Regions from separate parts of the Maribacter sp. BPC-D8 genome, predicted to be linked through region 2. Evidence: riboswitches for the same ligand, from Rfam matches in the RefSeq annotation. Region 2 holds a riboswitch; the other holds the start of a gene.
What was found. Region 2 has a riboswitch for S-adenosylmethionine ahead of QSV08_RS20405 (O-acetylhomoserine aminocarboxypropyltransferase/cysteine synthase family protein). Riboswitches for the same ligand answer to the same signal wherever they lie in the genome.
Positions count from the first base shown of each region.

Region 1: linked by a shared signal. The riboswitch ahead of QSV08_RS05005 (Na+/H+ antiporter NhaC family protein) and the one ahead of QSV08_RS20405 (O-acetylhomoserine aminocarboxypropyltransferase/cysteine synthase family protein) in region 2 are both predicted to bind S-adenosylmethionine.

Region 1 is NZ_CP128187.1:1,101,594-1,117,255, forward strand. Features, by position in the region: gene QSV08_RS04950 (DoxX family protein) at 1-13, shown strand, start outside; gene QSV08_RS04955 (DoxX family protein) at 17-373, opposite strand; gene QSV08_RS04960 (Lacal_2735 family protein) at 414-578, opposite strand; gene QSV08_RS04965 (dual specificity protein phosphatase family protein) at 769-1,353, opposite strand; gene QSV08_RS04970 (hypothetical protein) at 1,418-2,194, opposite strand; gene QSV08_RS04975 (hypothetical protein) at 2,297-3,163, opposite strand; gene QSV08_RS04980 (thiamine phosphate synthase) at 3,570-4,214, shown strand; gene QSV08_RS04985 (prolyl oligopeptidase family serine peptidase) at 4,261-7,758, opposite strand; gene QSV08_RS04990 (DUF5995 family protein) at 8,086-8,868, opposite strand; gene QSV08_RS04995 (response regulator) at 9,178-9,555, shown strand; gene QSV08_RS05000 (SPOR domain-containing protein) at 9,698-10,459, shown strand; SAM-I-IV-variant riboswitch at 10,715-10,811, shown strand; gene QSV08_RS05005 (Na+/H+ antiporter NhaC family protein) at 10,864-12,165, shown strand; gene QSV08_RS05010 (hypothetical protein) at 12,484-13,344, shown strand; gene QSV08_RS05015 (NADPH-dependent 2,4-dienoyl-CoA reductase) at 13,599-15,626, shown strand.
Region 2 is NZ_CP128187.1:4,682,525-4,698,186, reverse strand. Features, by position in the region: gene QSV08_RS20415 (trans-sulfuration enzyme family protein) at 1-1,025, opposite strand, end outside; gene thrA (bifunctional aspartate kinase/homoserine dehydrogenase I) at 1,101-4,487, opposite strand; gene QSV08_RS20405 (O-acetylhomoserine aminocarboxypropyltransferase/cysteine synthase family protein) at 4,617-5,891, opposite strand; SAM riboswitch class I at 6,030-6,133, opposite strand; gene QSV08_RS20400 (sulfatase) at 6,616-8,238, opposite strand; gene QSV08_RS20395 (class I SAM-dependent methyltransferase) at 8,710-9,465, opposite strand; gene QSV08_RS20390 (DUF2071 domain-containing protein) at 9,456-10,190, opposite strand; gene QSV08_RS20385 (DoxX-like family protein) at 10,205-10,537, opposite strand; gene QSV08_RS20380 (CocE/NonD family hydrolase) at 10,631-12,574, opposite strand; gene QSV08_RS20375 (hypothetical protein) at 12,961-13,158, opposite strand; gene metK (methionine adenosyltransferase) at 13,619-14,875, opposite strand; gene QSV08_RS20365 (TonB-dependent receptor) at 15,134-15,662, opposite strand, start outside.

The DNA of each region.
Region 1 (15,662 bases), 1.2 Mb from region 2:
TGCTTTTCTATAAAAATTATAATGCAGTAAGTTGTTGGTAATAGCTTACTGCTATGAATAAATTTATAAGAGCCAAAACTAATGATGGTATAGATTCTGCTGCACTGTCTTTAATTTTTATTCTAACGGCAAATCCTAAAAGCATTAGAATCGTTAGTCCTGCTGCAGCTATGAAAAGTAGAACAGGTGAAAAGAAATATCCTATAATTAATCCTAAACCTCCTGCGAGTTGCAAGTATGCAGTGAGTACTCTTTGATTTTTCAAACCAAATCTAGCGAACTCATCTTTCATTTTTTGTGATAACAGGCATTCCATGCCATAGTACAAAAACGCACTGCTTGATAAGAATATAGCTATGTGTAGCATCTTCATTTTATTTTATACCAGAATGTTTGTATGAAGGTGAAATGAATTAAGATAACTGTTCTATCTTCTTCATCACTTCATCGGCTTCAAAAGCTTTTTGATCACTCATTTTTCTATTAGTTGTTGAAAGCGTGTGCGCTTCTTTTAATAGCTTTTCATATTGAGAACGTAATTTGTCTTTCTCTGATTTCTTTTTAAATAATCCGAACATAATTTTATTATTTTTGAAGTATGTATCTAGTAATTTCCTAGAATATAAAGATACATAATGTTTAACTATTTTTATATATAATTAAACAAAAAACTATGTATTTGAAATATCTATTAAAATTGGGATAGCCGTTAATCTACTTTGAAGAACTATAGCACATATGAACTTAAAACATAAAAATCGAAAATACTTAATTGGATTTTGACAATCTTACGGCTGCTAATTTTGTTTTAAGTAATTTAATATCAATATTTTCTAATAAGGTTATTAGGTTTGGAAATCGTGATCTGTGATAACCAAAGCGTTTATCTGTAAATTCAGAAATAGCTTTCTCTCTACTCCAGTTTTCAAATACCATTCTCGATGCAGCGACAATGGCTCCTGTTCTATCAGAACCATGCCAGCAATGAATAAGAACTGGTTTTTCTGCCTGTTGTATACTATTTAAAGCATTAAAAACATCATCAAAATCTATAGTTGACGCTTTTAATGGAATACGGTCCAATTCTAAATTAAGATCTTTTATTTTTTTTGCATCTGTTTCTTGGCGTCTGAGATTTACGATAGATTGTATCCCCATCGCTTGTAGCTCTCTCATTCCCTTTTTTGTAGGTTGTTCAGATCGATACAAATTATCATTTAGTTTATAAAAGTTATGAAAATTATTTGATGCTATTTTTTTAAAATGAGCTTCTTGATAATCATCTAAAGGCATTGAAAATGAAAATGATAAGAATGATAAAAGCGCGATATAATAGCGTTTAGATGTTAGCATATTTTGAGTTCTCAATATTATTCTAGTATAAATTATACGAATAATGATTATTGAAAGAGTTATTTTAAATAACCGTACCATTGTCTAACCAGCGTTGTAACAACCCATCATTATGAGAAATTGCTACAAGATGAAATTTAGTGAAACGTTTAAAAACGCGCGATTCTTTAAGGGTTTCCATGCATACCGAAACCGGATTAAGATAATTGGAATGAATTAAGAATAACTCGCCTTCGCGTTTTAAAAGATAGCCAACATGTCCCTCGTCAAATCCTATAAAGTAAAGACCTTCTTGGGTTAGCGTATCAATTTCGTCAAAAGCTTTTTGATGTGTGTCGTGTTCTATCTGGTTGATTACCGAGCCACAACTAATCATTTTAGCCTCATCAATTGGTGATTTTTGAGCCAATTTATATCGGTTGATATTTACACCCATATCTCGTAGTGTGGTCGAAATAAAATAGCCACATGCAATTTTACCTTCATTAGGCGTAGCTGTATGTCCGCCAAAACTCCAAGGAGTACCATACCAATGTGGTATGATTTTATCAACTAACAGATTAGCAAATTCCGTTTTAACATGGTCTAAAGAAATGGTACCTAATCTAAGATCTTCTTTTAATCGGAGACGCAGTTGTCCGGCATTTTCTTTAGTACTGGCATATGAGTCGACGATGGAATCTGATGAAGTATTAAGCAAAAGTGTTTCTTCACTAAAACTTTTAGCTTTTGCTACACTTGAAAATCTTTGACTAGTAATGTTAGTTTCTTTCACCTTGTCATTTTTAGGTGATATATCGTTCGAAAATCCTAAAGAAAGTAGAAGGGAAAAAAGAAGCATAGGCTAAAATAGATTTTGGGATTGGGCGCTATTATTAGAACGGGTTAGTTATGAGTAAATTACATATAAAAAGTTAAAGTTTTACGAAGGTTTTGGTATCGGTTAAATACTTAAGTTGACCGCCCACCATACGTCATAATCTCTTGGAACAAGAGGTCTGTAACTTTGAAATCCTTGGTCTGCTATTTTAAGTCCGTGAATTTTTCCTTTGTCATCACGCACATAGCTGATGAAAATGAACGAATGTCCGTATGGATCTAGTTTTTTAACGTCAGCACCTAGAGTAACCTCATTGTAATCTTCTTTATATCTCCATACTTGCATAAGAGCGCCGGGTTTTAATTTGCCGGACCAGATTTCTGTAGAGTCAACCAAAGTACCCATACCGGCATATGCAATAGCACCAGCATTACCTTTACCCCTATACCTTTCAGGTAGACTTTGCCAACTTTCATCTGGTTTTGAAGCGGTAACATAAAGCAGATTGAACACTTGTTTAGGGGTATATATGTTAGTAGCCATACTATCTGGTAAATCTTCGTACGGTAAATGACCATGTACCTCTTTATAGGCCTTTTCAAAACGACCTTTACTTACGGCTAAACAATGTCCACCAGGTTCTTTAATTTCACTGTTAAGATAATTTTGAACAATTTTATTGGCTACGGGACTATTATTGGGCAAATTGGTCGCTATCGCATTTTTGTCTTCTTCGGTATCGGTTTTTTTTAAAGTCAACGAATCTTTAAGGCTCGTTGTTGTACTTATTTCGGATGGTTTTAGACTGATATATGAATGATCATCAAAACCATAATTTTCAACGATAGGTTTTAGTAAAGGAGTAGTGTTATGTGTTTGTATAATTTTTGAATCGGCACTAGAAATGTTTGGGTTCTTATTTTTTATTTTGGAAGATGTACAACCCAAAAAGATAAAAACGATATATCTACTAGATTTCTTTAGCAACATTTTTAATTGGATGTGCCTCATATTACAAGTTTGTAATCACGTTTTATAAAATTGACTAGCAAAATTAGTTAGCTATTTACTGTCGTGCTTTTAAAAGCAAGCACTACTATAAAGGTAAGATAATTGCGGGCTTATTTCAAGTGGAATAATGACAAGAGAAAATAAGTAAAATTACTTACAATGCTGTAAATGACTGTTTATGTTTTTAGTATCTCTTTGCTAGATATTATCGCACAAAACAACAATGAATTTAATAATTACTACTTATTACAGAGATAAAGGGTGTAACATAAACTCGGGAAGGTAACTGCTAATTAGGAGCATATCTTGCCACGATTATTAGTTTTGAAGAAATTACCTAGCTTTGTACGTTTGATACAGAATACATAGCCAAAAGATAGGATACATGATGATACCTAAATTACATTATATAGCACAAGGAAATTCAGGGAAAGAGCTACTAGAGCATATTCAAAAGGCATGTACCTCTGGTATCGAATTGGTGCAATTAGGTGTAGCAGACATTTCAGAAAAGAAGTTTTTAAAAATAGCTACTGAAGCAAGAGAAATTACCGGGCATTATCAAACGAGGCTTCTCATTGAAAATCAGTTTAAGATTGCAAAAGATATAAAGGCAGATGGTGTCTTATTATCAAATAAGAGCATCTCCCCTACTGAAGTTCGAAAACAACTGTTCACTTGGCAAATAATCGGAGCAATAGCGAATACGGTTCAAGATTGTGAAGCATTGCTGATAAAAGAAGTTGATTATATCGGTTTAGGTCCTTTTAAACAAAGCACAAATAAAGAAGGTTTGAATCCGGAATTAGGTTTAAACGGTTTCACGCTTATTACAGAATCTTTACAGACTGAAACCCCAATTATCGCATACGGAAGTATTACTACAGAAGATGTTACCGAACTGCTGGCATCGGGAGTTTCAGGTGTTGCGGTTTCAGATGAAATCACCCAAAATTTTGATGCTATAAAAGTATTCAACCAATTACTGAAAGCGTCTTCTACTGCAGAACAGCGGTATACGTTTGAGTAAGATTTAAAGTCGTTTGTTACCAACTAATCCTCATTGATGAAAATCTTTAAGGAGTATCTTTTGGTATGGTATTTAAATCATAAATCAAAGCTAATTTATAGGCACTATCTCTAAAACCGGCAAAGCGACCAGACCCACCACTGTGTCCGTTAGAAAAATCTGTTTTTAATAACAGTACATTGTCATCGGTTTTGGTAGCCCTTAGTTTTGCAACCATTTTAGCGGGTTCCCAATACCCGACTCTTGTATCATTTAATCCTGTAAAGAACAACATATTCGGATAATTTTGAGCTTTGACATTATCATAAGGACTGTAAGATTTAATGTATTCATACTCCTTCTTATTTTTAGGATTGCCCCATTCATCAAACTCCCCAACGGTTAATGGCAAATTCTCATCTAACATCGTATTGATAACATCTACGAAAGGCACATTCAAAATAACGGTGTTAAATAATTCTGGTCGCTCATTGACTACGCCACCCATTAATAAGCCGCCTGCGCTAGCACCATCAGCTACAATATGACCTTCTTGAGCATAGTCTTCCTCAATTAAGTATTCTGCACAAGCTATAAAATCTGAAAATGAATTCTTTTTATTAAAAAGTTTACCATCTTCATACCATTCTCGACCTAAGTCATCTCCGCCTCTAACGTGTGCTATGGCATATAGATAATCATTATTGACCATATGATGTGCCGTTGGGCCACCAACGAGTTCTTGTCCCATGCCGTAAGCCCCGTACGAGGTTAAATAGACTTTATGTTTAGCATTATTACGTCTAGCGCGCCAGTTATTACTGATTAGCGTTAAGGGAATTTTTTTACCGTCTTTAGCAGTTACCCATTTTCGTTCAATTTTATATTTATAGAATGGATGTTTTATGGGTTTACTATGTTGCTTGACCAAACTTTTCTCTTTGGTCTTCATATTATAATTATAGGTAGTATAAGGCGTTTCAAAAGAACTGTAACTGAATTGCAAGCTATCGGTCTTGACATTAGGATTATAACCAATACCAATGTTGTAAAACTCTTCATCAAATTTCATGAAGTGATTTTCTTGAGTGGCCCGATTGATAATTTTAATACGTGATTGTGCATTTTCTTTTTCAGTGATAACCATATAATCATCAAACAGTTGAAAATACTCAATAAGAACGCCAGCTTGATGAGGAATTAGAACTTTCCATTTACTTTTTGAGGCATCATTTACTTCTGCTGTAACAATTTTGTAATTCAAGGCATTCTCATTAGTAAGAATATAGAACTTGTTATTATAATCTGTAGTGTGGTAAACATGATTCTTTTCACGTGGATGAATGACCTTAAATTGACCATTTGGATTATCAGTTTTTAGATACCAATTTTCAGATGAAGTACTACTACCTGTATTTAAGAAAATATAGTCTTTAGACCTAGATTTTTCAATACTAACGTTAAAGCTAGGGTCACTTTCTTCGTAAACGATTAAATCGTTTGTTGAATCAGTACCTAAAACATGACGAAGTATTTTTGATGAACGATAGGTACCATCTTCAACATTTGCATATAAAAAACTGGCATTATCTAACCAAACCATAGTACCTACTCGGTTAATAGAATCTGCTAAAAAAGTTTGATGAGTTAAATCTTTCACCTTCAGTACATATTCATCTTTACCAGTGGTGTTCTCATACACCGCAATTAGTTGGTTGTTCGGGCTCGCAGAACCAACGCCTGCATTGTAATACCCTTTATCTTTTGCTAATTCGTTTAAATTTAATAATTCTTCTTCTATCGGATCATTTTCAACTGACTTTCTGTAGTATACAGGGTACTCATCATCTTCGCTATACTTACTGTAATAGAAATAACCATTTTTTTTAGTTCTTAGAGAAGTACTATTTTCTTCAATACTTTTTACTAAATCTAGGTAAATACTACGTTGCGTTTTTTTAAGCGGAATGTTATAATTTTCGGTGTATTTGTTCTCTTTACGCAAATAATCCATAACTGGTTTATTGCTTATAGGAGCTTTAGTATCTTTTAACCAGGCATAATTGTCGGTATAATTTTCGCCGTGTATCTTGAAAATAGAGGGCTCAATTTTAGCAATTGGCTCAGGCATAGAATCGTTTCTTACATGCTTGTCATGAAATTGCCTTTCAAGACTTTTATCTAATTCCATATCTTCTCTAATCGTTGATTTTATAGTAGATATAGGGTTTTTAGCTGTGTATTCTTGCCAGAAAATGGAATCGTATTCTAGTGGAAACTCATATAATTGATTCGCTACGGTATTCGCAAAATTATCTTCTTTCGATATTTTTGTAGTGTTCTTTTCATTGATGTTAGATACATTAAATTCAGAAATCGCAGAGTAATACGTTGTGGTAATATCTGTGGTGTCTTTATAGATAAACTCATCTTCATGACGCATTTTATCTAGATAATATTGATTTCCTTTTTTCTTGTAGCTAACATCTAATTTGTAGTCAAAATGTTTGACTGCCATTTCTTCATAACTACAGAAGTATTGTTTTAATAAGTTGGGTACCGCACATTCGTAGCGAACGACTGCAAAATCATCTTGGTCAATATAAATGCGTCCTTTTAGTAACTTGTTCTTATTGGCTAAGCGCCATTGACGGTTATTGGAAGGGTTTGCTACAGCGTCTAATGCTTCTTTTGTAGTTTTAGTTTCAAAGTCAAGCACATATAACCATGTGCCATCTGCATCTTCTTCTTCAGATACTTTAAATGTGAAATCGCGATTAGCTTTGTTTCCTAAAAAGCTCTGCTGGTACTTAACTCTATTTCTTGCGAAAAGTCCTAATGGTCCGCCTTCAATATTAGCTTCAAAATCTCTGTTACTTAAATTACTGCTTGAGCGCGAATTAATAATAGCTACTTGTTCATTTTTTAAGGTTCTATGATGAAAATGAACACGATGTAATGAATTGGAATAAAAATTAAAAGAACCGTTACTGAATGAATAATCACTAGGGTTTTGGTACTCTTTCCATTTATAATTTTTGTTACTATACGGCTCTGCATAATAATCGCAAACGGCATCTGAATATTTAATGTACACTCCGTTTTCTTTCAATGTTTCTCGATAATAACCAGTTATTTTAGTAGTAGATTCTGCATAATTGGCAGGTATGTTCTTAATTACCTTTCGCAATAATGCCTTGGCACTAGGCATTTTTTTCGGAGTTACAACAACTTCCATTAACTCAAGGTTAGTAGATTCCATAGCAAAAACACCTCCGTCTTTAGCTATAAAATCTTTGATAGTAAGGTGCAAATCTTTATAACCAACATAACCCAAAGTGATATTGTAATTAGTATACTTCTCAGGAATAATTATTCTGAATCTGCCGTCTCCATCAGTCACGGTACCTAAAGCAATATCATCAATTTTTAAATAGGCATATGGTAGCGCAGTAGCATCTTTTTTATCTACAACGGTACCCATTACGGTTGTTTGCGAAAAAGATGTAATAGTTATAAATAGAAATACAATAAGAAGAAAGTTTCTGTAAAGGTTGGCTATCATTTTTTTTAATTGAATCGTAGTAAGTTTTACAAGCAATACATCTTTTATTCATGTACAAAGTGCCATTGACCGCACTAAAAGCATTATAAATAAATCAGATTAATTAAGCGTATTTTTCTTACTACTTTAAGTGTTTAGGTTTACAAATAAAAATAACGGTTGAAGTAAATGCAATCTTATTTTCATAAACTTCTGGTAAAGTTTGATGGTGGTGAAAATGATAATTATGCTTTTTTTGAAGCGGAAAAGGTTTAGTTGAATGTAGTAGTATTTTGTTTTACAGGTAGTTATGTGATAATGAATTACTGGCGCAGAAAAAATAGTAGTTTACTCCTCTCTTAACTTAGAAATTACTCTACCCACATTTTTTTCTTCAAACTTGCCCATAAACTTTAGAGCGTACATCACAATTTTAGATTTAGGCGCTTTTATAAATTCTCCAAGTCTTAAAACAGTTATGTCCATTTGCTGTATAGCTGCATTTTGCTGTTCGATACCTAAGCCCCAAAGCAGATTGGCATTATACCACGAGAGTTCTCTTGCTTTGCGTAAACTGAAGTTGATGATTTCTTCATCTGTATTTTTACCAGCAAGGTCTAAAAGAAATAGTAAAGGTGAAACGCTACTAAGTCGGTCTTGCATTTCATTAACGATATTACCAAGTATTGTATTTACGGTATTGAAATCTTTCTCAATATCAGGTATTTCTAACCCGTTCATAGCAGTACTAGCAGCTAATCCTAAATCAAGATTAATATGAGTATTTATACCCAACATGATATGCTGTAAAATGGTTAGGGTGTCATTTTTGGTATCAAAGGCAAATTGCCATGATGCACTAATGGGTTGATTGTTGATATAACCGTTATATGCATCTAGGTAGTAATTGGCGAAAGCAACATCGAAGGTTTCCATGCGAGGGTTGTCTTCAAAATTCTCTAATTGAACCTCTTTTAATATTTCAGCTGTAACCCTTCTATATAAAAAGGCAAAATACCCTATACGGTCATTATTAATTATAGCATTATCAATAATGCTGTCTAATTGATCTAGTACTTCTGATATGGTGGTTGGCCGGCTGATTTTAATTTTCGTTTTAAAGGGTAAGATTTTTAATGGACACTAAATGTAGTAATACTATTGTCAGTACAGAACTAATTTAATATGGAAAGGAGTAAAGATTTAAGCATACCTCTGAAAAATAATCTAACTTTATTCTAGCCTTATAAAAAAGCAATATATTTTTAAGGGAATTTATCAAAGTTCTTAATATCTAATTCGGCTTAAATTTACGATTATTACTGTTTTTTAAAGTGTAATATTAACATATAAAGATACTTTCAAGCCGTTCATCTGAATTAATTTCTCATAATGAGACAATGGGGTACATTTCGCCTCTCAAACCTCAAACTCAGATTAATGAAACTCGAATTAGTAATTGTAGATGACTCCCATCTTTGGTTGTCACTAGCAGAAAAGCTTGCCAAAACTCATCCATTAGTACGTAGTGTACTCACCTTTGAAGATTCTTATGATGCTTGGGTACATATACAAATTGCGAAACCACAAGTTGTAATGTCAGATATTGAAATGCCAGGTATGAACGGACTCTCTTTTCTAGAAATGTTTGCAGATCGTTTGCCATTTATATCAAGTTCTACCAAACAAGAATTTGAAGTTGTTGCCAGAGAACTTGGCTGTGTTGATTTTGTAAGTAAGCCATTTACAAAAAGTGAACTGCATAGGGCTTTAGATTTAGTTTATTATAAGATTTATGGAAAGAAAGTAAGTGCATAATACTACATTATAACTCAGTAATAATTTAAAAGAAACTTAACCCCAAACATCTTAAGATATGGGTAAATTATATACATAAACATCAGATTGGTTATATTTACTTTTTAGGTAAATAATTGTACTTCATAACAAACACATAACCATGACCCCCGATAAAGATATTTTTAGTAGCCGAGAAGGCAGATGGGATTTTGTAATCGCAATAGTCGTAATCGCAATATTCTCTGCATTCATTTACATGTATATGTTTAATAAAGAGGAAGATAGTTCAGTATCTACCACAGATGTTGATACTGTAGATGAAGCACCACTACCCGATTCTTATCATTCTGAAGGTCGCGAATACGTATACTCTAATTCAGATGTTTATGAACCTATAACTATACCGGTAAAAGATGCATACGACCATAATAAAAGTACAGCAGTTGTAATTTCTGATACTACACTTACTGTTTCTGATTTTGAAGAAGAAATAAATGTTGACTTAGAGGAAGAGATCACAACTGAAGTTCAAAGTATATCTAAAGGTGCATCCGACGAAAGCACATCCGAAGAAATTATAGCAGACATAGAAAATCCTGTTATTGAAAAAAAGGAAACTAAAACTCCAGTAGCCAAGAAAGTCGAGCAGCTACCGGAAACTACCAAAACGGCACCAGTAGCTACTACGAATTCTTCTTTAAATTGTATTGCGATGGTAGGTGTTTTTAAAGACCCTAATAATAAAAATACAATAATAGAAAAGCTTAAAACATTGGGCTATACCCATGATGAAGGCGCATATCCAAAAGGTCTAATCTATGTTGGGGTTCCTGTTGACTGTGGTAATGAAGCCAAAAGAAAGCAACTTATACTAGAATTAAACGAAGCATTCGGTATTGATTCTTGGGTTAAAAAACGTTAGGTTATCTCGTCTATTTTAAGGCAAATCATAATCTAAATTAGAATAAATACTCAAAGCACCAATAACAATATCATTTGGTTTCTAATAGTAAATATGTCATTAATTGATAGCGAGCAACAATTGCTCCTAAATCTTCAAATACGTATTAATTATTTATGCGTAATTAGAGGGTAAATCTTTAAAAGTTTATTTACAGAAATTAACTTTTTTTAAGATTTAGCAGAAAGATTTATAGACTACATTTGCCGCCTTAAAAATTATTATCAAGAATCTCAAAAAAGGAGATAGCAACCTGCAATAACAAGCAAGGTGCTAAATAGATAAGCCATTAATTGGAACAAATGTTAACACATGATTCTTCTAATTTATAGCTATTTCCTTTTTTTGAAAATGAAGAAAGAGAAATGGAAAGTACTAAAAAGATTATCCCAAAATTTTCAGCTTTAATACCCTTGTTCGTATTTGTATTTACGTTTTTAGGCGTAGGTATATATCAAAACGATTTCTATGCACTGCCCGCTCCTATAGCAGTAATTGTGGGTATAATTGTGGCATTTATTTTATTTAGACAAACTATTTCAGCTAAAATCGATACGCTGTTAAGAGGTTGTGGCGATGATAAGATATTGACCATGTGCCTTATTTATTTGTTAGCAGGTGCTTTTGCTGCTATTACAAACGAAACGGGCAGTGTCAATGCTATTGTAAACCTTGGTTTAGATGTTATAGCAATTCAATATATATACGTTGGCATCTTTATTATTGCAGGGTTTTTATCGGTATCTACTGGCACTTCAGTTGGTGCTATTGTTGCATTAGCGCCTATTGTAATAGGCTTTGCAGATGAAAGCAGTGCAGACCTTGCAATTTTATGTGGTGCCTTGTTGGGTGGTAGTATGTTTGGCGATAATTTATCTGTTATCTCAGATACTACAATTGCTGCAACTCAGTCTTTGGGATGTAAAATGAGCGATAAATTTAAACAGAACATCAAAATAGCGGTTCCCGCAGCTTTATTCACCATAGCTATTTTAGTATTTCAGGGATTAGGATTGGAGTCCGACGTTGCTGAAACCACAGTTTACAATTATTCCATTATAAAAATAATGCCATATGTATTGGTTATTATTCTTTCGATAGTGGGAGTTAATGTGTTTGTAACCTTGTTGTTAGGTACAATTGCGGCAGGTATATTAGGAATTGCTTACGGAGATTTCACATTAATAGAATCTACTAAAATCGCTTATACCGGTTTCACCAATATGACCGAAATATTTCTGTTGTCACTATTGACAGGTGGTTTAGCTGCTTTGGTTGAGAGAAATGGAGGCATCGAATTTATATTGGTCAATATTAAAAAACTCATTAAAAATAAGAAGTCTGCACAGTTTGGTATTGCCACATTGGTAAGTACTATTAATATGGCCATAGCAAATAATACGGTGTCCATTATTATTGCCGGACCAATTGCTAAAACAATCAATGACGAGTATCATTTAGATAATAAAAAGACAGCGTCGATCTTAGATATTTTTGCCTGCATTTTTCAAGGCTTACTCCCTTACGGAGCACAAGTTTTAATGATTTTAAGCTTTTCAAGAGGTAAAATCGATTATCTAGATTTGGTGAGTAATACGTGGTATTTACTGCTTTTGTTTATTTATACTTTACTGTTTATTGGGCTAAAGTCCCAAAAAAATGATTGATGTTAAACAAAAAACGAATTTATAATTCCCAATAAATTGCAATTAAGTTTGCTTTATGGGTCTTGTATTGCTTAATTAACAATACACAGGGCAAAATCAAGCATAAATTTCAAACAGAGTGTTAAAGAATACCCATAGATATAAGAATTTTCCTTAAAAAAGTAACTTTGATAGACTAATTAAAGAAGCACACTCAAAATCTTATTATAATTCATGTAATTATCATGCAAAGTTTTGGTAGTCAAGGCTTAAGAATTTTGAGTTTTACTTTAGCAAATAGTATTTTTTAATCAATTATCAAATTTTAAATTATTTATTATGAAACACTTAATCGCTGTATGTGCAGCTGTTTTATTTAGCACGATATCTTACGGACAATTGCAGGTTTCTGCAAGTTCAGGATTGGCAATTGGTAGTGCAACCATGAAATTAGGAGAACGCGTTAATGCTTCTAACACCGAGAACTCATATGGTAGTTATGGAGAAGGTATCAATTTTCAAATTAGAGGTACTTACTTCTTTGACGATTCTTTTGGTGCAGATTTAAGTATAGGATATTTAAAAGGAACAGATCAAGATGTGTCGATAGTTAATTTACCAAGTACAGAAGTTAATGCCGTAGCAAGAGCACGTGCTTTTGGTGCTTCAGCATCTGTAGTATATAAGTTTACTAATAATATCTACGGTCGTTTTGGGGCGTTATTGAAATTAGGCGGAAAAACTGAGGGAGTTATCTATCAGAAATCTGTTTTCTCTGAAGCTGAGGCACAAGGCTTGGGCTTACCGAACGGTTCGTATTCTGAAACAAATTATAAGGAAGATTTTCACGGACATTTTCCTTTAGGTTTCGTAGGTGCATTTGGGTATAAGTATGACTTAGATTCTAATTTCAGTCTTTTTGCTGAAGTAGAATATTACGGAATCAGTTTAAAGCGTAAAGATTCTGAAATAGCTGAGTTTAATACAGATGTTAAACTACCTGATGGTACAGTTGCGGTTAGCGGATTATATACTATTGATAATTTACCAGAGGGTATAAACAAGACTACAACCTATGTAGATGAATTATCGAATACAAATACAGATACTTCTAGAGAGTTATCTCAAAAAGTACCTTATTCTTCTTTCGGTATTAACTTTGGTATTACGTACAAATTTGCACGTTCTATAAAAGAATAAATGTAAAGGTTTAGTCCTTTTACTAGTAAAGAAAAATCCCTATGAAACTTTTGGTTTTATAGGGATTTTTTAACTCTAGAAGTAAAGGTTTTAAACAAGCTGCTAAAGAATTGAAGGTATTTAAAACCTAACTGTAAGATTGAAAATGAGCGACCTACGCTCAGAAAATGTTTAGTTAGTTTTCAAAAAATAAAAACGTATCTTGTTAATTATTATGCATGCATAATAAAAAATCAACTAAAAAGTAACGTGTAATGACCAAGTACAAGCATATTTTTGAGCCTTTAGATTTAGGATTTACCACCCTTAAGAATCGAATTTTAATGGGTTCGATGCATACCGGATTAGAAGAGGAAAAAAATGGTATAGATAAAATAGCCGCTTATTATGCCGAAAGAGCAAAAGGCGGAGTCGGATTAATAGTAACTGGCGGAATAGCGCCCAACGTACAAGGTTGGACAGGTCCTTTCTCTGCACGTATGAGTACTAAAAAACATGCGGAACATCATAAGGTCATTACTGATGCCGTGCATAAAGAAGGTGGTAAAATTTGTATGCAAATACTACATGCCGGTCGGTATGGGTATCATCCTTTTGCAGTTGCGCCATCTGCTATAAAATCTCCCATCTCCCCTTTCAAACCATTTAAGCTCAATCAATCTGGAATTAATCGTACCATTCGTGATTTTGTAAATTCTGCTAATCTTTCAAAATTAGCGGGTTATGATGGCGTAGAAATCATGGGTTCTGAAGGTTATTTAATAAATCAATTCATTGCAGAAAGAACAAATAAACGTACCGATAATTATGGCGGTAGCTATGAGAATAGAATGCGTTTACCTATAGAATTAGTAAAGCAAACGCGTGAAGCGGTTGGTGAGGAGTTTATTATTATCTATCGCTTATCAATGTTAGATTTGGTAGAAAAAGGAAGCACTTGGCAAGAAGTGGTTGCCTTAGGTAAAGAAATAGAAAAAGCTGGTGCCACCATTATAAATACAGGAATTGGCTGGCATGAAGCACGCATACCAACAATTGCAACGTCGGTACCTAGAGCTGCATTTACTTGGGTGACCAAAAAGATGAAAGAAGAATTAACGATTCCGTTAGTTACCTCTAACAGAATAAATATGCCCGAAACTGCTGAGCAAGTTTTAGCAGAAGGTCATGCCGATATGATTTCTATGGCTCGCCCATTTTTGGCAGATCCAGAGTGGGTCAATAAGGCTGAAGCTGACAAGGCAGATGAGATAAATACGTGTATTGGTTGTAATCAAGCCTGTTTAGATCATGTTTTTCAACGTAAGGTTGCTAGTTGTTTGGTGAATCCGCGGGCATGTCATGAAACAGAACTGAATTATAACCCAACAGAAACAAAGAAAAGAATAGCCGTTGTAGGTGCTGGTCCGGCAGGTTTGGCAGCATCAACGGTAGCAGCACAACGTGGGCATGATGTTACACTTTTTGATGGTGAAAAAGAAACAGGCGGACAATTTAACCTAGCAAAGCAAATACCTGGTAAAGAAGAGTTCTATGAAACCATTCGCTATTTTAATAAACAATTAGAACTGCATAATGTAACTGTAAAGTTGAATACAAGAGTAACTGCAGAAGACTTGCAAAATGGTAATTTTGATGAAGTTATTGTAGCTACGGGAATACAACCAAGAACTCCGAAAATTGAGGGTGTTGACCATCCAAAAGTCCTGAATTATATTGATGTATTAAAGTTGAAAAAACCTGTGGGTAAACGCGTTGCAGTTATCGGCGCTGGCGGGATCGGTTTCGATGTCTCAGAATATTTAGCCCATGAAGGGGAAAGCACCGCTTTAAATATTGATGCTTGGCTTAAAGAATGGGGAATAGATAAGACTTTAGAAGCTCGTAGTGGTATTGAGAATATGCAGGCGGAAATACACCCTTCGCCGAGAGAGATTTTTATGTTCAAGCGAAGCAAAGGTAAATTTGGAGGCAATCTTGGTAAAACCACTGGTTGGATCCATCGTTCTACGTTGAAAAAGAAAAATGTACAATTTATTAATGAAGTGCAGTATACTAAGATAGATGATGAAGGTTTACATTATACCAAAAATGACGAGCAAAAAGTACTTGAAGTAGATAATGTTGTTATCTGTGCAGGACAAGTACCATTTAAAGAACTGTTAGAACCATTGCAAGCAAAAGGTATAAAAGTACATGTAATAGGTGGTGCAGATGTTGCTGCCGAATTAGATGCTAAACGAGCTATAAATCAGGCGTGTAGATTAGCCGCCGAAATTTAATATTATAAAAACATATAAAGTGGTTATCTTAAAATG
Region 2 (15,662 bases):
ATGGTTCTTGAATCTCCTAAATTGGCAGAAAGCGATAACAGTTTTATAGAATCGAAAAACTCTCTACCTGCATCTAATCCTCCTTTTACCTCAAAAGCTACTACACAACCCCCTGCTTTCATTTGCTTAATAGCTATCTCATATTTTGGATGCGATTTTAAGAACGGGTATTTTACCCAATTTATATTTTCATGAGCTTCTAAATACTCCGCCAGTTTCAAAGCATTTTCACAGTGTCTATCTACTCGTATTGCGAGTGTTTCTAAACTTTTAGATAAAACCCATGCATTGAATGGTGATAAAGCGGGACCAGTTATACGTGAAAAACGATATACCTTATCCATCAATTCTGCACTACCTACCGTAATACCTGCCAATACCCTACCTTGACCATCCATTAGTTTTGTGCCTGAATGAATGACCAAATCTGCACCAAACTTTATTGGCTGCTGTAAATAAGGTGATGCAAAGCAGTTATCGATAACCAAAATCAAATTATTCTTTTTCGCAATCTTACCCAACTCCTCTAAATCTAAAACATCTACACCGGGATTCGTGGGAGTCTCTGCATAAATAATTTTTGTTTTCGGAGTGATTAAACTTTCTATTTCCTCTAATGCATCTATTTTGAAATACGTATGGTCAATATTCCATTTCGGAAAGAAGTTAGTAAATAACGAATGCGTTGAACCAAATATGCTTCTTGCCGAAAGCACATGATCACCACTATCTAATAATGCCGCCAATGTAGAAAAAACCGCAGCCATACCTGAAGCAAATGCAAAGCCGCTTTCAGCACCTTCCATCTGGCATACTTTATCTATAAATTCAGTTGAATTCGGATTCGAATATCGTGAATATATATTACGTTCTTTCTCCTCAGCAAACGACGCACGCATATCTTCTGCATCTTCAAACACAAAACTAGATGTCAAATACAACGGTACAGAATGCTCTAAGTTCTCTGTACGCTTAAGTTGCTGTCGTATAGCGTTCGTTTCAAATTTATTGTTGTTTTCTTTCATTACACTAATTCTTCTTTATTCGCATTTCTACTTTCATGTACTTCGTACTTTTGACTTTGTACTTTGTACTTTTCATTACCCTTTCTCCGCAATTCTCAATATATCTCCAAATACACCTCTTGCTGTAACTGCTGCGCCAGCACCTGCTCCTTGAATTACTAACGGATTTTCTCCGTAAGACTCTGTATATATTTCTATGATGGAATCTGACCCCTTAACTTGCCCTAAAGCACTTTCTTTTGGTACAGATACTAACTTCACATCTAAAACTCCTTTTTCTTTCTGAAGGTTGCCATGTAAATCACCTACATAACGTAATACATGATTTGGCTTCTGATTCTTTTTAATTTCATTGAATTTATCATCCAACACATCTAAATTCTCTAAAAAGAAAGCCACTTCTCCGTCTTGTAATTTCTCTGGAATCAAGTTATCAATATTTATATCTGCAAACTCATTATGCAAATCTAATTCTCTTGCTAAAATCAACAGCTTTCTACCTACATCGTTTCCAGATAAATCTTCACGTGGATCTGGTTCTGTAAAACCTTGTTTCATCGCATCTTTTAAAATGGATGAAAACGGTAAATCTGCCTCTGAGAAGGTATTGAATATATAACTCAACGACCCTGAGAACACCCCTTTTATTCTCGTAATATTTTCTCCGGATAAATGGAGTAATTTTATGGTATCAATCAATGGTAAGCCTGCACCTACATTGGTTTCATACAAGTATTGCTTCTGATTCTTTTGTAACTCTTCTCGCAATAACTGATAAAAATCGTATCGTAATGTATTGGCTATTTTATTTGAAGATACGATATCGAAACCATGCTCAACAAACTCAAAATAATTCGCTACAAAATCTTTACTTGCCGTATTATCAATAACAATTAGGTTCTCTAAATGATGACGTTTTGCAAACTCAAAGACATCTTCAACTTTATACGCCTTTCCTTTTTGCTTTAGATTCGTTTTCCAGTTTTTGGTGATTCCCTTTTCATTCAACAAAATCTTTTTGGAATTCGCAATACCAAATACCCGCAAATCTAATTTTTTACGATCCTTGATTGTTTTGGCAGATTTTAGAATTTGGTCAATCAACGTTCCTCCAACATTCCCATGTCCGAAAATTAGAATATTTATCCTTTTACTAATCCCAAATACTTGTCCGTGCATGACGTTTACCGCCTTGTGTAAATCAGATTTCTTCACCACCAGACTTACATTCTTACCTGATACTGTGTTATTGAACAACAAAGGCACAATCTGGTTTTTAATCAATGCGTTAAAAGGATTATGGAACGTACTCAAGTCTTGACCTACAATAGATATAATTGAAACATCATCTATTACCGTAATCATATTCACATCTTTAGATTCAAAATCATTACTGAATTCATTCTCTAAAGCCAATTTAGCTCTCTTAGCCTTGTCTTTTTTCACCACAAGACCGATTCCTCTTTCCGAAGAACCTTGAGATATTATACTAACACTAATATTACTTGATTCTAATGCCTTAAATATTCTAGCATCTACACCCACTTTACCTAACAAACCGCGACCTTCTATATTAATCATCGCTACATCTTCAATTACTGAAAGCGATTTAATACCTTCTTTGCTTGATTTTGCACTGATTAATGTACCTTCATTATCATCGTTATACGTATTTAAAATACGCAGCGGAATGTTCTTTTCAATTAGCGGAATTATCGTTTTTGCATGCAAAATTGTTGCTCCGAAATTCGCTAACTCATTTGCCTCTTCATAAGAAAGATTTTCTAGCTTTTTAGCTTCTGGCACATAATCAGGATTCGCAGTATATATTCCGTCAACATGTGTATAATTCTGTAATTCTTCAGCATCTAAAAAGTTCGCTAATAATGCTGCAGAGTAATTACTTCCATTTCTACCTAAAGTGGTTGTTTCTCCATCTAACGTAGATGAAATAAAACCGGTTACAACAGCTACGGTATCTTTCGGTATTTCAACAAACTTCAGCAAAACCTGCTCTTTTGATTCTGCTTCTAATACTTTGGCATCACCAAATGTATTATCGGTCTTTATCACGTTACGTGTATCTACCAGCACTGCATTGATACCTTTACCAATCAATAATTTAGTAACCAACTTGGCAGAAATCAATTCACCATAAGCCAGCACCTCATCTTTAATTTTAGCACTGTAATCACCTAACAACGAAACACCCTCATATAACTTCGCTAAGCCCTTAAACTCTGTCGATAAATTGATATTCTTATAGGTATGCTTTTGATATTTTTCTAGCGCTACAAAATCGGACTTATAGTCTTTTCCCTTTGCTGCTTTCTGCAACATATCTTCTAACTGATCTGTAGCTTTTTCCCTCGCGGATAAAACAATGGCAATGTTCTCATCATTCTTTACCTTATTGGCAACGATATCTAAAACACGCTCTAGTCCTTCTCCATTGCTCAGGGACTTACCACCAAACTTCAGAATCTTTATTTTCTTGATATTACCGTTGGTATTAAAAATACCACCAAGCAATTTCTCCATTTGATCAAACTCGATCAAAAACGCATCATGACCATGTAATGACTGTACTTCGCCATAGGTAACGTTGCTCTTCGCTTGCGCCAATTGCTTAAACGTATCCTTGTTTTCTTGTGCGGTAAAGAACATATCAGAATCGACACCTATAATATGAATATTGGTGTCGCTATTTTGTAGTTTGATGAAATTCTCATCTCCACCTCTAGTGACATCAATAGTCTTCAACAGCTGATTCATCAATTTATACGCTGATAATTGAAAACGCTCTTGCAACTTATCCCCATGATGCATTAACCAGCTTTCTACATTAAAAACCTTTAGCTCTTCATTCGTACTTCTTTTAAAGCGCTCTTTGAATGAAGCGGGAGTTCTATAACATAACATCGCGTGCATACGCGCATCGTGTACTGGTTGTTTTGAGTTTACCAAAAACTGCTCTTGAATTTGACAATTGGCAATTAACCAGTCGGTCGATTTCCAGTCAGATGCTACAGGTATTAAATGCTCGGTCAATGTTGGGTGTAATGCTGCCATTTCCCAAGCGATACCACCACCTAAAGATCCACCAATTAAAGCAAACAAACGGTCTACTTTCAACTGCTGTAAGCCCAACAAAAACATTCTTGCTACATCGCCAGCTACAAAATCTTTGTAGTTTTCAATCACGAACTTATCATGACCGTTACCCGGTATGTTGAATGCTAAAATGGTATACTTCTGCGTATCGATGCATTTTCCATCACCGATAAGTGCAGACCACCAACCGTCTTCACCGGTAACATTAGAGTTACCCGTTAAAGCATGGTTTACCAAAATTATTGGTGCCGTGTGCAGCTTTTTCCCAAATACCTGATACGACAATTGAATATCTTGTGTGGTACCATTTAAGGTCTTGTATTTTTTAATCTGTAATTGATGTAACATCTATTTCAAAATCAAATTGTGGTTAGGCTTCGGCTACGCTCAGCCACCTTCTTTATAAAATTCATGAATAATCGTTCACTGAGCGGAGCCGAAGTGTCCGTTTGTATCAAATCCGCTCAGTCATCCAAATTAAAGACTTGTAAAAGCTTGTTCTAAATCGGCTTTTAAATCTTCAATATCTTCTAAACCAACAGACAAACGTATTAAGTCTTGACCTACACCAGCACTTTCTTGCTGTTCTGCTGTCAATTGTTGGTGTGTTGTACTTGCTGGGTGAATAATCAATGACTTCGTATCACCAATATTCGCTAGCAATGAGAATAACTTAGTAGCATCAGTAACTTTTTTAGCAGCATCGAATCCGCCTTTCACGCCAAAGGTAACCAATCCGCTTTGTCCTTTTGGTAAGTATTCTTTAGCCAACTCGTTGTATTTGTTACTTTTAAGTCCTGGGTAATTTACCCATTCTACTTCAGACCTACCTTCTAACCATGTAGCCAATTCTAATGCATTTGCACTGTGTTGCTTAATACGAACCGGTAAAGTTTCTAAACCTTGAATAATTTGGAAAGCGTTAAACGGACTCAATGCTCCACCGAAATCGCGTAAGCCTTCTAATATTAATTTGAAAGTAAAAGCTGCTGCACCAAGTGCTTCGCTATATACCAAACCGTGGTAACCTGCAGATGGCTCTGTGAACTCCGGGAATTTTCCGTTGGTCCAATCAAAAGTACCTGCATCAATAATTGCTCCACCTAATGAAGTTCCTTGTCCGCCGATATATTTTGTCAATGAATGAATTACCAAGTTTGCCCCGTGTTCAATAGGATTTAATAATGACGGAGTAGCCACTGTATTATCTACAATAAATGGTACGCCCGCTGCTTTAGATTCTTTTGAGATTGCTTTTAAATCCAACACATCTAACTTCGGATTCCCTAAAGACTCCACGAAAAATGCTCTCGTATTGTCTTGTACTGCTTTTCCGAAATTTTCAGGATCAGAAGCATCTACAAAAGTTGTTGTAATACCTAATCTTGGAAGGGTAACATTCAATAAATTGAAAGTTCCTCCATATAAACTGCTTGATGCCACTATGTGATCACCCGCTTTTAATAATGTCAATAAACCTGTTGAGATTGCAGCCGTACCTGACGCAAAAACTACCGCTCCTACTCCGCCTTCTACTGCAGCTAATCTGTCTTGTAGAATTTGATTTGTAGGGTTGTTCAGTCTTGTATAAATGAAACCTAATTCACCTAGTGAAAATAAGTTTGCCGCATGGTCGGTATCATTAAATACATACGATGATGTTTGGTAAATAGGCACTGCTCTTGTACCACCGTTAGTAGTTGTGTCGTGACCTGCGTGTAATGCGTTTGTTGCTAATTTGTAATTACTCATGATTTTGTTGTTTTTAAAATTAATCCTTGGGCTACGCTTAGGATGCAAAAAATTAAAAGCCAAACCTTGACCAGCATACTATGCGGGTAGGTAAAATCAAAAAGTTATAAGAAAGTAATAACGATGAAAAATCGTATACTGTTATCCATCCCCTAAGGGTAGAATGTAGCACCTTCTTTGTATTGAACAAAGGGTTGCTAAGGTTTCAAAGGGTCTAATCCCTCCACCTTTCTTGATAACTATTCAATAAGTGTTTGAACTTTGAGCTACAAATATTGGGCAGAAGTTTCTAATAACCTAAGATTTTAAGAAAAATATATAATTTGAGGTTGTGTTGTTATTTTTCTGTGGGGTTCAAGGAAACTAAAAAACATATCAACTACGAGGTTCTCGATACATTTTTGAGTATCCGTTACACTTCACTCATAAACACTCGAACTGCCAATACGGCTATTTGAATTTTAAAAACTTTACCAAACTAACTACAGATGTCACTTCGAGTGGTTTTTACGACCTTTTCGGGAGTAAAAATTGCCCGCCTTCAGGTCGGGCAAGTATCGAGAAACTTACTTGCTATAAGTTATTTTTTGAACGAAGAACATTTATAATCATACTTACCTTAAAGGTTCTCGATACACTTTTGTCCTAATGAAAAATTAGATCAAAAGCACTCGAACTGACATTTTTTTCCAACAACTAACAATTAACAACCATCAACCAACAACTAATCAATCATCCCAGCGCTCTTGTACTTATCAATGTACTTCTGATCTTGCTCAGGAGAATCTTTGTAGTATTTTCTCATTTCTACTAAATCTGCCGTCAACTTTTTAACAGTAGCTGCGTACGCCGGATCATGGTAGACATTGTTCATTTCATTGGGGTCATTTAATCTATCGTATAGTTCCCATTCGTCAACATCATAGTAAAAATGCACTAGCTTAAATTCTTTATTTACAATTCCGTAATGGCGTTTTACCATATGTACTGATGGATATTCGTAATACTGATAATACACCGCATCTCTTGTCCACTTGTCTTTTTCGCCTTTCAGTAGCGGAATCAAACTCTCCCCTTGCATATCACTTGGCGGCGTGATGCCTACTGCTTCTAACATGGTTTGTGCGAAGTCTAAATTCTGAACCATTTCATTTTCTACGGAACCTGGTTTTACCACATTTGGCCAACGTACCAATAACGGAGTTTTAAAAGATTCATCATAAATAAAACGCTTATCGAACCAACCATGTTCTCCTAAATAAAATCCTTGGTCAGAGGTGTATATCACTATCGTATTTTCTGCCAATCCGCTTTCATCTAAATAGTCTAGTAATCGACCTACATTATCATCAACCGAAGAAATACTACCCAAGTAGTCTTGCATATAGCGCTGGTATTTCCACTTCATTTTTTCGGTATCGGTCATCTTTGGCCAATTATCATAAAAGAAATCGTTGATGGAATCTAAAACCGGATCGTATAATGCCTTTTGTTCTGCCGTAGCTCGGTTATATGGACCGTAAAAACTATTCGGAAATTCTTCTACCACAGGCAATACTTTACCCTCCATTTTAGCTAAAGTCTCTGGTCTTATTTTACTGTCATGACTATACATCATATGGGTTAGCAAATTCATTTCTGCCGTTTTCGCCGCAGAACCTCTATTGCTATAATCATCAAAAAGTGTTTCTGGCTCTGGGAATGTTTTCTTTGTAAACTCCTTAAACTTATCGGGTCTTGGCCACCAAGGTCTATGTGGTGCTTTGTGCAAATACATCATCATAAATGGTTCGTCATCTGCAGCTTCTTTCTTTAACCAATCTAAAGATACATCTGTGATGATATCGGTAACATACCCTTGCTTGGTAATAGTATCGCCATTGGTGACAATGAAATCGGGATTTATATAATGCCCCTGACCCGGAAGTATCATAAACTCATCTACCCCTTTCGGGTTGTTACCAAAGTGGAGTTTGCCGAACATGGCAGTTTTATAACCATTCTCTTTAAATATTTGCGGAAAGGTTACTTGCGTAGTATCGAACGGAAAATAATTATCTACTTTTCCATTAATATGTGTATGCTTACCTGTTAGTATTGTTGCACGTGATGGTGCACAAATGGAGTTAGTAACGCTAGCATTTGTAAACAACATACCCTCTTTTGCTAAGCGATCAATATTGGGTGTATTCAATAATTTATCATCATACGCGCTAATGGCTTGGTAAGCATGATCATCAGACATGATGAAAATGATATTCGGCTTTTTATTTTTACTTTTTTGTGCTTCGCCACTAATTGGCAACAGGAAAAACAAACCTGCTATGACTAGGATTAGTTTATTCATTTTGGTTATTGTTTGGTGAGTTTGATTGGTATTAAAAGTAGGGATAATTCATTGGTTTATCGAAATCAAAATAATTAAACAGACTATTTAATTCACTGGAAGTAATTCAGCCAAAAGACTCCACTTATATAAATCCATAAGATTGAAAAAATGATATGCACTATGGTTTCAAACTTTTTACCTTTCCATAATAAAGAAGAATATCCGAAGAATTGAATCAATAATCTTATTGTCCAAAAACATGCAAAGCCTAAAGATATTATTTTACCTAAATTAGTCTCTATCAAATCTTTTGAAGAAGTCAAACATAACAGCCCCATTAACAATACTGTCAATGCGATGAAAATGGTATGTACTTTCATCATTTGTCCATTAACAAGACTTAGCTTTTGTAACTCATTCTTCCAATTAAAATAAAATGGAAAAATTATATGAGCAAAAGCTAAAATGATTAGTATAGCCCCAATAATATTAAAATGTATTTCCATTTTTCTTTAAAACAAAAGTTGAAATAAACGGGGTTATCTTAATCTCCCGTTCTAAATATAAATCTGAGTTTTCAAAAACTTTTAGCCAACTACTTTTAGAGTAAAAATGCAAAAAGCCAATATTATAAGCCAAAAAATTATTCAAATCTCTTAAATGTTCTGTAATATAAATATGACCGTCTAGTTCTGTAATTCTATTTAATTCTTTAAAAAAAAGAATACGCTCCTTTTGGTTTCTTATTTCATGAGCTGAAAAAATTGTAATTACGTGAGAAAATGTACCATTTTTAAAAGGTAATACACTAGCATCAACTCTTACTGTATTCTTATGAGACGGATAAGCTTTCCTTGCTCTTTCTATTGATATTTCAGTGTGCTTTTCTGCATTATAAAAATCGCAAATAGTTAAATCTGTCTTTGGAAAAATGTGTTTGATAATTGCACTTGTTTCATCAAAGCCTGCATTAACATTTAATACTTTTTTCTCATTTAAATCTGAGAACCAATAAAGTTTATATAAATCTGAATAGTCATACACATAAAATGAAGTTAATATCGAAACAGTAATAGGTATTAGAATTAGAAACCCCAACCACATTATAATTGATTGAAGAAAAACTGGTACAAAATACTTTATGATAAACAAGACAATCAATACGGCACCTGCAATGACATAAAAATGCCAATTGAAACGAATAATATTAAATACGCCTTGCAAAGGCTTTCTTTCTAATCCCATTTTTCAATCTTACCTTTCTTCCAATAATACGGGATATTAGTTATTTCAAAAGCACTTGCCAAAATCATCTTCTTAAACTTAAAATTATTTAGAAAACCAAAGTAATAATTTTCAACTGTTATTGGTTTTGGAGTCCAATTTTGACGTATTCCTTGAATTATTAATACTGAATTATCAATACTATCATATGTGAAGGTATGCGGCAATGGACCAGCAAATTTTCGAGCATCTTTCCAATTTTCAAAAGGTGAATCGCATGGTATTTCATTGCTTGCCTTGGCATCTGAAATGACTATCTCAAAATCTGATTTATCTGATTTTATTACTCGAAAATTATCCTTTTTAAATTCGTTTATATCTGTTTTAGAATATTTATAATGAGTAAAAATATTACCTAACAATTCCATTTTTCTTTTATCAGTTTCCGATTTAATTATATAAAGACCTCGTAAACTTTTACCTGCGTTATTTCTATATCGTACAAAAATTCTATACCCTAATAGGAAGAAATCATTGCCTAACATCTTTGGAAAACCTTTTGGACGAAGATTCTTTGTTTTCACCATAGCAACAGCTATAAATGCCCATTCAGCTTGAAACGTATCTAATTCTAAACAGCTTGGTATATATTGAATAAGTTCTTCCTTTGGCACTGCAAAAGTCAACACAACCGAACTTTCAAAAAAAGCTTCTACCGCAAAAGGATGATTTTTTAAAAACTTCATATTGAAACTTCTATCTATGAGTGTTCTTTTAGGATGAATTCATTATAATATACTAACCCAACAAAGAACAAAGCAAATACGATATTCATTCTTCCCCAAAACAATAAATCTGGCGCTATATAGTACTCTAATAGATTCATTGTTAAAACAATAACCATTTGTGCAACCGCATTGAACTTCGATTTGTATTTTGACAATACCCAAACAGCCATCATAATTTCTGAAATACCAATCAAAACTGTTATTGTTCTAGCATACTCGTCACCAAGAATTCTTGCAACAATTTCTTGATGTCTAGGAACTAGATTCAACACTTTGCATACCAAACCATTTAAGAACCAAACCATGATAATTAAAAGAGTTAAAACTGCTTTTATATTTTTTTTGATAGTTACTTTTTAAAATTAAGATAACAGTAAATTACTACAATTTCCATTTATCTACTCCAACACAGAAAACTCAATACTAGAATCTGTAAACACTGTATGCGTTTGAGTTTTAAAATCTGCTTCATCTGCCTCGAAGATATTATCTACGTAAGTCTGTGGATTTAAATCTATTAACGGAAACCAAGTGCTTTGTACTTGCACTTGTAACTTGTGTCCTTTTTTAATGGTATGGAACACATCTTGCAACTTAATAGTAACGTCTGTCTTTTGGTTCGCTACAAATGGCTCTGGCTCTGCAAAGCTATTTCTAAATCTACCACGCAATACCTCGCTACGTACCATTAAATGATAATTACTCATTTTCAAATGATCTTGCATGCCTTCATAGGCAGGTTCATCTGCTGGGTGAACATCGATAATTTTTACAATCCAATCTGCAGCCGTACCTGTAGTGGCTACTTTTAACTTCGCTAAAATATCACCCGCCAAGGTCATATCATTTTCCATCACCTCGGTTTCAAACACCAATACATCGCCACGACGAGCCGCAAAACGCTGATCGTCTGTCATGTATTTTCTTGGTGTAAATACCGTTTTAATATCTTCAGAATAAGGAACCGGTTTTTTAACATCACTGATAAACTTCACCTCTTCAACCGCTTTTGGATCAAAGGTCAGTTCTTGATCTGCAGATAAATACATATCTTTTTTTACTACGCCTGCTGGTGGCCACGTATCGTAAGTCTTCCAATCTTTTCTACCGGTATCAAAAACGTATGCTTCCGGTAAACCGCTATTTTTATCTCCATTTCCTTTTAAGAAGTGGTCAAAGAATTTGGCTTCTATATTCTCTTGAAAGAATTCAGATATACCATCACCGAAGTAATAATTACCCACAATATTTTGTCCTTTTCTTCGTGCCCATCCGCCGTGATCCCATGGTCCGAAAACCAAAGTGTTGTAATTATCGGCATTGTACTTTTCAATATTCTTGTAGGTTTCTAATGGTCCGTATAAATCTTCAGCATCAAATTCACCCGCAACGACCATAGTGGCAACTGTAGGTTTTACATTTTTCAAGTGCTGAATCAAGCCCTTACTCTGCCACATTTCATCATAATTAGGATGTTGCTTTAGCTCGTTCCAGAAATAATCATCGGTTACTCCTTCTTTTGCCATACGTGGCGTATCGGTAGTTTCGTATTCAAAGAAGCGATCTAGGTTTTTCAGCGGACCTTCATCTAAAAAGAACTGGTACTGATCTTCGGTCGGTAAATCTGGTAGTGTATACCATGCCGTATCAATAGGCTTATCGCCATCTGGTCTAGGAGTACCGAATAATGACGTGGCTCTAAAATAACTTAACAAATACGCTCCGTTATGGTGAAAATCATCAAAAAAGAAATCGGCAATACTCGCCTGTGGCGAAGCTGCTTTTAATGCCGGGTGTGCATCTACAACGGCATATGTTGAATAGTAACCAGGATAGGAGATTCCCCAAATACCCACATTACCATTATTGTTTTCTACATTATTTACCAGCCAGTCAATCGTATCATACGTATCGGAGCTTTCATCGATATCTTTCTCCGATTTTTTATCGGGATTAAAAGCACGCATGTTCTCATAATGACCTTCGCTTAACCAACGCCCACGAACATCTTGATAAACGACAATGTAGCCATCTTGCATCATGTGAATATTCGGAGCAATTTTTGTCTTGAATTCACCTTCTCCGTATGGTTGTGAACTATAGGGAGTTCGTTGCATGATAATCGGGTATTCTTTTGAAATATCTTTTGGCGAATACACCGTAGTGTGCAGTTTAATGCCGTCACGCATGGTGATATCGACTTCTTTCTTCGTGTAATTGTCTGCAACGTAGGTGTCAGAAACTTCTGCGTCTGCTACTTTAGGTGCTGTTTTTCTACAGGAAACAAGCACTGTAGCTAGTAAAATAAAGGTGAAAAAATGTTTGATGGTAATCTTCGGCATGTCTTAAGAATTTGAATTCTTAAAGCTAAGAAAGTTTACTCGATTTTTGAAGATTTATGGATAGGTAGACGCAGTAAAATTTTGACCTATGGAATACCTAAGTTGAAGTTTGCCAAATTACGTCATAGTTTATCAACTAAGCTATTCAGATTAATAGGCGGAGTCAATATAATTTAAAAAATAAACGGTGTTATTTAGAAGGGGAAAATGTTTCATAAATGCTATCAGACGATAGCATTTATGAAGCAATTGTGAACAAGATTATACCATGAACAACTTTCTAACAAGCATAAGTATGCCCGAAAAAAAATCTCCTTTATATTCTTGAACAGTAGTTTCTTGGAGTAATTGTTTTTTCATTAAGTTAATGTTTAGTGTGTTGGAATTTAATCAGAAAAAGGAGTCAATGCAACTGTTTCTTTATTTTTTTTAATTTGAAAATCCGGATTGATTTTCACCGAACGATATTCGGTTTTGTCTGCATCTAAAACAACATACTCAGAAATTAGGTCGGTTTCTTTTGAGCAAGATTGTAATATGATGCAAGCCAAAATAGCTAGAGAAATTCTGTGGGTTAATGACATGGCATTCGTAGGTTAAGTTATTACTTTAATAGGTTTTCAAAGATTCAATACCTTAAACAGATTTAAAATCAAGCTGACTTTTGGGGCTTCAACTTGAACTTGTTTCTGTCCGTTTTTTGTTTGTACAACTAATATATATTTCATCTTTGTAGGTGGTGAGATTTGGGATTCTCTAATTATTACACTTCAAATATATGTAATCCTTTTCCTACAAAATAGATTTTGTGGTCAAACCATCTTAAGTTGTTGTGAAGGGGTGTTAATTGGCTTGTGAGGTAATTTTAAAACAAAAAAATGCCCCGTAAAACACGAGGCACTTATATTCTAATCATTTGAAAGACAATACTTACCCTACATTAATCATACTTTCTAACAGCAATGTATATCGACTGCGCTAAATATGAAATATTGAAATATGATTTCATCATAAACAGATTGCTTGGCTTTGCTCGCAATGACGTTATAAATTAAACGCTGACTTTATCTCTGCTACTTTATCTAATTTTTCCCAAGTGAATAATTCCACTTCTTTTTCGATACGACCATTATATGGAGATTCGAAAACCTTGGTAACTGTTACGGGAGTTTTACCCATGTGTCCGTATGCTGCGGTTTCTAGATAAATTGGGTTTCTTAGTTTTAGGCGATCTTCAATAGCAAAAGGTCTCATATCAAATAACTGCGCTACTTTCTTCGCAATATCACCATCGCTCAACCCCACTTTAGAAGTACCGTAGGTATCTACATAAATAGATGTAGGTTCTACAACACCAATCGCATAACTAACTTGCACCAAAATCTCAGTTGCTACACCTGCAGCTACTAAATTCTTTGCTGCATGACGTGCTGCATAAGCTGCACTACGGTCTACCTTACTTGGATCTTTACCACTAAAAGCACCACCACCGTGAGCTCCTTTACCACCATACGTATCAACAATAATCTTACGACCTGTTAAACCGGTATCGCCATGCGGACCACCGATTACAAACTTCCCTGTTGGGTTAATATGATACTTGATCTGATCATCGAATAATTTCTGAGTATCTGCAGGCAATTGTGCTTTTACTCTAGGGATCAAAATTGAAATAATGTCAGACTTAATCTTTGCCAACATTTTTTCATCATCTGCATCAAAAGCATCGTGCTGTGTAGAAACAACAATAGTATCTATACGTATTGGCTCATTGGTATCTGAATATTCTATAGTAACCTGTGCTTTTGCATCTGGTCTTAGATAAGAAATCTCTCTATTCTCGCGACGCATTTCTGCCAATGTATGCAGAATTTTGTGCGATATATCTAAAGCTAATGGCATGTAGTTCTCAGTCTCGCTAGTTGCGTAACCGAACATCATACCTTGATCACCAGCACCTTGTTCTTCTTTTGAACCACGGTCTACACCTTGGCTAATATCTTGAGACTGCTCATGTATCAACGATATTACTCCGCAAGAATCTCCACTGAACTGGTATTCTCCTTTTGTATATCCTATTTTATTGATGACTTCACGGGCAATGTTCTGTACATCTAAATAGGTATCACTTTTTACCTCACCTGCTAATACAACTTGACCAGTAGTTACTAATGTCTCACAAGCAACTTTACTTTCTGGATCAAAGGCAAGAAAATTATCTAATAACGCGTCACTGATTTGATCCGCAACTTTGTCCGGATGTCCTTCACTAACAGATTCTGATGTAAATAAATATGGCATAACAATCTTTTTTTTTCAAAGGATTTGAATGAATGCCGAAAAGAAGTATGATGCGAAGCGATATCAACATCAACTGCTTTAGCATTTTTTTCGCTTTATACCCTAAGGCTAAAACAGAGGTTGCAATCAGTCAAATCCCTCCTCACTTTTTTAATTCAGATGCAAAAATAGAAAAAATGTTCTGTTCAATTCTTAATATGATGTTATTTATTGACTCAATTAGAAGAATTGATAATTCTTACTCTAAATCTGCTAGAATTAAAGATCATACTTCACAGACAATAATGGATATCTAGGTTGTACAAAATAGGCTTGTGTACTAAAGAATAATTCGTTGGTACTATCTTTATTTAATGTAGTAGTGTTTAATAGGTTTGTTCCTTTAACACCATATTCCCAACGGCTATCTTTCTTTTGATATGTAAGGTCAGATTCTAAAAAACTATAGGTATTAGAAATGGTATCGGCACCATCGCTATAATTATAATAATCATAATCTACCGTAAATATGAAGTTCTTTAAAAAACTGGCATCAAAACGAGCATAAGGCCTGCTCGTATAAAATGTGGTTTCTAAATCTCCATTCTCGTAATTGTTTACCGTATATCTATAACCTAGTTCTAAATTAGGAGCGTCTTTGAAATTAGTAGAAAGCGCTGCATTATAATTCTGTGTCAAAGAATTTGATGTTCGTTGCGCGTTGTCAACCAAGTTGTTTGTAGTAGACCAACCCAAATTACCTTGTATCGATGCTTTTATTTTACCGAAAGTACGCTCATATTTTCCG